Regions from separate parts of the Cumulibacter manganitolerans genome, predicted to be linked through region 1. Evidence: riboswitches for the same ligand, from Rfam matches in the RefSeq annotation. Region 1 holds a riboswitch; each other region holds the start of a gene.

Region 1 (2,255 bases):
GCCGCCGGTCAGCCGGTGGTGACGTCGGCCCACTCCTTGAGCCAGCCGTCACGCTTGGCCGCGATCGTCGACGGGTCGACGGTGAGCGGGTCGGTGGCCAGCGGAGCGTACTTCGCCCAGTCCGCGGGCAGCGCGGCCCCGCTGGCCGGGTACATGTACATGTTGTCAGGGATCGACTTCTGGAACGCCGGCTCGCTGATGAAGTCGATGAACGCCTCGGCACCCTTCGTGTTGTCGGTGCCCTTCACGACCCCGGCGTACTCGATCTGCCGGAAGCAGGTGGACAGCACGGCGGAGGTCGTGGGCTCGCCGCCGCCCTTGGGGATGGTGAACGGTGGCGAGGACGCGTACGAGACCACGATCGGGCGGGACCCCTTGCCTTCGCCGCCGGAGAAGTCGACCGAGTAGGCGTCGGTCCACCCGCTGGTGATCTTGACGCCGTTGTCGCGCAGCTTGGTCCAGTAGCCCTGCCAGCCGTTCTCGCCGTACTTCGCCACCGTGGCGAGGAAGAAGGCGGTGCCGGGCGACGAGGTGACAGCGCTCGGGGTGACGAGCAGGTCCCGGTACTCGGGCTTGATCAGGTCGTCCAGCGAGGTCGGTGCGGCCAGCCCGTGCGACGCGAACCAGCCGTTGTCGACGTTCAGGCAGACGTCGCCGTAATCGATGGCCGTCAGGTCGTCGTCCGCTCCGGGCAGCGCGAGGCTCTTCGCCTGATCGGTCGCCTTGGCCGAGGAGTACGGCCTGAACACGCCGGCGTCGACGGCGCGGATGCCGAGGGTGTTGTCGATGCCGAAGACGACGTCGGCACTCGGGTTGTCCTTGCTGAGGATGAGCTTGTTGGTGAGCTCGCCTGCGTCGCCGGCGGTCTGGATCTTGACCGTGTATCCGGAGTCCTTCTCGAACTTCTTGATCAGCTCGGCCGGCGCCGCCCACGAGTCGTGCGTCATGACCGTGACGGTCTTGGCGTCGGACGAGCCGCCGCCGCCGACGCCGCAGGCGCTGAGCGTCACCGCGGCGGTGATGGTGATCGCGGCGAGCGCCGCACTGTGCTTCGACATGTTCCCTCCATTGCTGCGAGGGAGCTCGATCGCCCGCTGGCGCGGGGTCTTCGACTGAGTTTCCCGACTTCCTACACCGGTGCTAACCGGATCAGGTTCGAGGGTCTGCGGACGATCCGCACTCTCAGCGCCGCGTGGCGCTCCCCTGTCGTTGTGCTGCGGCCAGCATAGTCCGGCGCCGCGCGCTCCGGAGATCGACGTCCTGGAGGGGCATTGGGCATTCGGGGTGGACAGTGCCCCGACTCGGCGACGTTTTGGCGGAGACCGCTGACCGGACCCGAGGGGCGCCGGTCGGGGCACCCACCCGAGATCGGCTCGATCCTCCGATGCGCCGGGCCGTATCGTGGCGACCGGAGGAACAACCTATGGACAGCTCGGCCCTGCAGGCGCGCGTCGCCGCGATCATCGACCTACCGCTGCACCGCTTTCTGGGCGTCTCGCTCATCGACGCGGACGACCCGGCGGCCGGCGCGACCTTCGTGGTCGATGAGCCCACCCAGGGACCGGGCGGCTGGCTGCACGGCGGCGTCGTCTACACCCTGCTCGACATGACCTGCTACCTGGCGCTGCTCCCGCACCTCGCGGAGGACAAGATCGCGGTGTCGCATGCCGTGAACATCTCGCTGATGAAGGGCGTACCCGGCGGATCGACCGTCCGGCTCACCGCCGAGGTGGTGCGGGTCGGCAGGTCGCTGGCGTTCCTGCGCGCCGAGGCGCGGGCCGAGGGACATGTCGTGGCCACCGCGACGGTGACGAAGTCGATCATCCCCGGGTAGCCGGAGGAGCGGGCCGCGCGGCGCCACGGCGTTCCGTGCCCCGGATCGCCGCAAAGGCAGCGCCTCGGCGGGTTTGCTGATAAGAATTCCTAGCAGTGCGAACTATCGACTCTCGGAGGACTTCATGACCCAGTACCCGCTGCCGAACAACGCGGCCGACCTGACCGGCGACATCGCCTTCGTGACCGGTGCGAGCTCGGGCCTCGGACGACGGTTCGCGCAGGTGATCGCCGCCTCGGGTGCCACGGTCGTGGTCACCGCGCGGCGGAAGGCCAAGCTGGACCAGCTGGTCGAGGAGATCACCGCCGCGGGCGGGCGGGCGGTGGCGATCGAGATGGACGTGACCGACGCCGACTCCATCTTCGCGGCCTACCAGAGCGCGGTCGATCAGGTCGGCGTCCCGACGATCCTGATCAACAAC
Region 2 (2,255 bases), on a different contig from region 1:
GTCAGCGTCGGTCACGGAGGTCGCGGACGACGGCGAAGTTGTCCAGTACGCCCGTCCGCACCAGCAGGTCCCCGAGCGCCTTGGCCAGCAGACCGCAGAGCACGACGCAGCTCGCCAGGTGGATGATCGCCCGCCACACGACGATGCTCTGCCCCCACCAGCCCAGGACGCTCGCCTCGTACACGAAGATGGCGGCGCCGCCGACCAGTCCGGACAGCGCGAAGGTGCCCCACGTCCACCGGCGGTAGCGCGTCGCGGCGAACACCAGCTCGACGCCGACGCCCTGCACGAGCGCCGTCAGGAACAGCTTCGGGCCGACCGGCGAGCCGAGCACGACGACCTCGATCACCGAGGCGATCACCTCCGCGACGATGCCCGCGCCGGGCTTGCGGGTGATGTAGAGCGCCAGCGGCGCCACGACCATCCAGCCGCCCCACAGGATGTTCTGCGCGAGGTCGCCCGAGGGGCCCATCGCGATGGACAGCGCGAGCCAGGCCTGCACGAGCGCGTAGTACAGGAAGCCGAAGACGGCGCCGAGGACGGCGATGAGGACGAGGTCGTGCAGGCGCCAGCCGCGCTGGACGGACGGCTTGCGGGCGATGCGGTCGGTTTCCGAGGTGCTCATGCGTGCTGCTCCGTTCGCGAGGGGGATCCGATGGAGATGGTCAGGTGGCACACGACGTGCGGCACGCTGCGGCCGACCTCGGACCAGGTCGTGAAGACGAGCTCGAGGGCCTGCGCGAGGTCGCCGCGCAGCATCGTCGCGAAGTGCGCGGGGGTCACCTCCAGGCCGGACTGCTTGGCCTGCTCGATCGCCCGCTCGATGGGCTCGAGGTGCGCGCCGTGCCCGCTGTCGCCGTCCATCAGCGGGTACAGCGACCACTGGACGTCGGCGTCCAGGCCGGCCGGTTCGAGCGCCACGGCGTCCGGCGTGGGCAGCGCATAGCGATCGAGGAGGGTGCACTCCATCTCGCCGGGGCACCCGCGCGACAGCAGCACGTGGGTGACGAGGTGGCCGCCGTCCATCGCGCGCGCCGCGGCGCCGACGGTGCGTAGCAGGTAGCCGGCGAGCGCCGGCTCCGCAGGGGCGGCGGTGGCCCCGACGTACGTGCTCACCGGCCCGGTGTCGATATCGAGTGTGCCGTCGCCGTCGCCCGCCTCGGCGATCGCGGTGAGGATGACGTGCACGAAGTCGTCGCTCGCCGGATGCAGGCTGTAGCGCATGCCGATCCCGAACTCGGCCGGGTCGGCCGGTTGCCGGTCGTCCATCGGTGCTCCCGGACCACCGAGAACGAAGAGACGCGAGGAACGCTGAGGGTCCACGCGTGCCCAACTCCCTACGCCGGTACGAGCCGGATCAGGTTCACGGGTCTGTGGCCGAGCCACACTCTCAGCGCTGGATGCGCTCCCCGGGGGTCGTCGCCCACCCTACGCGCCCGGCATCCGCGGCGCGAGGGGGCCAGTAGGGTCGGGTGATGACTGATCGACCGATTGCCCTCATCACCGGTGGCTCGCGCGGCGTGGGCCTCGCCATCGCCCGCGAGCTGCAGGCCACGCACCATCTCCTGATCGGCGCGCGCACCGCGGAGGCTGCCCGCGCCGCGTGCGCGGAGCTCGAGTCGGCGGAGCCGTTCGTAGCCGACCTCACCGACGAGGCGGCGCTCGCCGAGGCGGCGGCCTCGCTGCCCGACCTGGATCTGCTGGTGCACAACGCGGGCATCTCCACGAAGAACGCCGTCATCGACACGACCCGCGCGCAGTGGCGGCAGATCTTCGAGGCGAACCTGTTCGCCGTCGCCGACCTGACCGCGCGGACGCTGCCGGGCCTGCGCCGTACGCGGGGGATGGTCGTGCTGATCAACTCCGGCTCCGGGTTCTTCACCAATCCGGAGAACGCGATGTACTGCGGGACGAAGTTCGCGCTGCGCGCCTTCGCCGACGTGCTGCGGGAGGAGGAGCGGCCCAACGGCGTCCGGGTCAGCTCGGTGCATCCCGGCAAGGTGGACACCGACATGCAGCGGGAGATCGTCGAGCACGACGGCGGGACCTATCAGCCCGAGCTCTACCTGACGCCGGAGTCGGTGGCCCGCGCGGTGCGCGCCGCGGTGGAGGCGAGCCCCGACGCGACCCTCGAGGTCGTCTCAGTACGCCCGACCCGCCGGTAGTCGATGGCCTCCCGCCGTCCGCGACCTCGCCGACCTTCTCGTTGTGGTGTGCTCGCTTCGGGCGACTACGCCCGAAGCGGGCACAACACA
Region 3 (2,255 bases), on a different contig from region 1:
GCGCCCAGACGAGCGTCCGCAACGCAGCCATGCCTGCGCGCAGCTCCAAGGGGCCGTGTAGTTGGAGCAGGGCGACGTCTGCCTGCTGTTGCGTTTCGAGCAGGGCGTCTGCCGTCTCGAAGGCGCCGCGTACGTCGAGGCTTCGCACGAGACGGGGAAATGCGATCCGGATCAACTGAGTGCTATCCGCGAGGACTGCTGTGGGCTTGGCCAAGATCACTCCATGGGTCATGCGTGCTGCCGCGTGCTGCACGACGTGACCCCATTGCTGGCGCTGATTCTGCACCGACGGACTTCACCGAGTGGGGCAATGCGTGAAGCGGGTGGCAGTTGCATGGGTCCGCCGTGGCGTTGTGGCCTACGGCGCGGGCTCTTCGTGCCAGCGGGTTTGCTCGTAGAAGTGATGGACCGGGCCGGGACCGTGCCCGATGTCGAGGACGGGCCCGTGGCGCAACGCGCCGGTCAACCACTCTTTCGCCGCGCGTACGGCTGGCAACCAGTCACCGCGCCGTGGATAGAACGCCGCCACTGCCGAGCTCAGAGTGCAGCCGGTGCCGTGTGTGTCCCGCGTGGCCACCCGTGGCGCGGAGAGACGCGTGACAGCACCGCCGGAGGAGTCGAGCCAGACATCGACCGACCGCTCACCCTCAAGGTGGCCGCCCTTGAGCAGCACTCGACTCGCACCGGCGCCGACGAGCCGCTCGGCCTGCCGTTGCATCTCGGATACGGACGCCGCCGCGGGCTCGTCCAGCAGGACAGCGGCCTCCGGAAGATTCGGCGTAACGACGTCGACGCGACTCACCAACGCCCTGAGCGCAGCTAATGCGTCCGCGGCGAGCAGGGGCGTGCCGACGCTGGAGACCATCACGGGGTCCAGCACCACCGGTGTGGTGCGCAGCGGCCCATCCGTCAGCACGTCGTGGATCATCTCGATCAGCTCTGCCGAGCCGAGCATCCCCACCTTGACGACGTCGATCCGCACGTCCTCGACGAGCGTCGTCAGCTGCTCGCGGACGACCGGCACGGGGATCGGATGCACCATCGTCACGGTCCGCGTTGATTGTGCGGTCAGGGCCGTGATGACGCACGTGCCGTAGGTGCCGAGTGCGCTGAACGTCTTCAGGTCCGCCTGGATACCGGCGCCGCCGGAAGGGTCCGAACCCGCGATCGACAGGGCAACCGGTGGTCGTGTCGGGTGCCGTTTCGGGTCTGGCATGACAGCACCCTAGCGAGGTGGCTACTATCGGTCGCACCCACGGGAGCCCGGGCACGGGCTGAGATCGGACTGACGCCGTCCGGACCGTTCGAACCTGTCCGGATCATGCCGGCGAAGGAAGAGGAGGCGCTAGCAATGCGTACCCCGGAAATGCCCGAAATTCATCCCCAGCACCGTGCCGTGATTCTCGGGGACGCCGACGTGCGTGTCCCGATGACGGCGATCAAGCTGTCCGACAGCCCCGGCGGCGTTCCGAACGAGGACGTGCTGGTCTATCGCACGTGCGGCCCCGGCTCCGATCCCCGCTCCGGCCTCCCGGCCCTGCGCGCCGACTGGATCAATGCCCGCGATGACGTCGAGACCTACCGGGGTCGCGGGCGGCGTCTTGCGGACGACGGCCGGGCGGCGGTTCGGCGTGGCGAGGCGTCCACCGACTGGCTGGGACCGCGGCGCGAGCCGCTCCGGTCCGCACACGGCAGGACGGTGACCCAGATGCACTACGCGCGTCGCGGTGAGATCACGTCGGAGATGCGATTCGTCGCGCTGCGCGAAGGGTGCAGCCCCGAGCTGGTGCGTGACGAGCTCGCGGCCGGACGCGCGATCATCCCGGCGAACGTGAACCACCCCGAGTCCGAGCCGATGATCATCGGCAAGGCGTTTCTGACCAAGATCAACGCCAACATCGGCAACTCCGCCGTCACGTCGTCGATCGCCGAAGAGGTCGAGAAGCTCACCTGGGCAACCCGCTGGGGCGCCGACACCGTGATGGACCTGTCGACCGGCGATGACATCCACACCACCCGGGAATGGATCCTGCGCAACAGCCCCGTCCCGATCGGAACGGTTCCGATCTATCAGGCGCTGGAGAAGGTGGACGGCAACGCATCAGCGTTGACCTGGGAGATCTTCCGCGACACGGTCATCGAGCAGTGCGAGCAGGGCGTGGACTACATGACCATCCACGCCGGCGTGCGCCTGGCGTACGTGCCGCTCACCGCGGACCGGGTCACCGGCATCGTCTCGCGGGGCGGCTCGATCA

What was found. A riboswitch is a leader RNA that binds a small molecule or an ion and turns the genes downstream of it on or off. The one in region 1 is predicted to bind thiamine pyrophosphate.
Region 2: it holds a riboswitch for thiamine pyrophosphate, as region 1 does, so the genes downstream of both, F8A92_RS12170 (YkoF family thiamine/hydroxymethylpyrimidine-binding protein) here and F8A92_RS07350 (thiamine ABC transporter substrate-binding protein) in region 1, are expected to answer to the same signal.
Region 3: it holds a riboswitch for thiamine pyrophosphate, as region 1 does, so the genes downstream of both, thiC (phosphomethylpyrimidine synthase ThiC) here and F8A92_RS07350 (thiamine ABC transporter substrate-binding protein) in region 1, are expected to answer to the same signal.

Annotation. Positions count from the first base shown of each region.
Region 1 is NZ_WBKP01000014.1:14,944-17,198, reverse strand. Features, by position in the region: gene F8A92_RS07350 (thiamine ABC transporter substrate-binding protein) at 9-1,058, opposite strand; TPP riboswitch at 1,110-1,215, opposite strand; gene F8A92_RS07345 (PaaI family thioesterase) at 1,424-1,834, shown strand; gene F8A92_RS07340 (SDR family NAD(P)-dependent oxidoreductase) at 1,959-2,255, shown strand, end outside.
Region 2 is NZ_WBKP01000032.1:39,562-41,816, forward strand. Features, by position in the region: gene F8A92_RS12160 (ABC transporter ATP-binding protein) at 1-15, opposite strand, end outside; gene F8A92_RS12165 (ECF transporter S component) at 2-625, opposite strand; gene F8A92_RS12170 (YkoF family thiamine/hydroxymethylpyrimidine-binding protein) at 622-1,269, opposite strand; TPP riboswitch at 1,318-1,422, opposite strand; gene F8A92_RS12175 (SDR family oxidoreductase) at 1,476-2,165, shown strand.
Region 3 is NZ_WBKP01000064.1:11,304-13,558, reverse strand. Features, by position in the region: gene F8A92_RS16325 (hypothetical protein) at 1-286, opposite strand, end outside; gene thiD (bifunctional hydroxymethylpyrimidine kinase/phosphomethylpyrimidine kinase) at 359-1,216, opposite strand; TPP riboswitch at 1,246-1,354, shown strand; gene thiC (phosphomethylpyrimidine synthase ThiC) at 1,352-2,255, shown strand, end outside.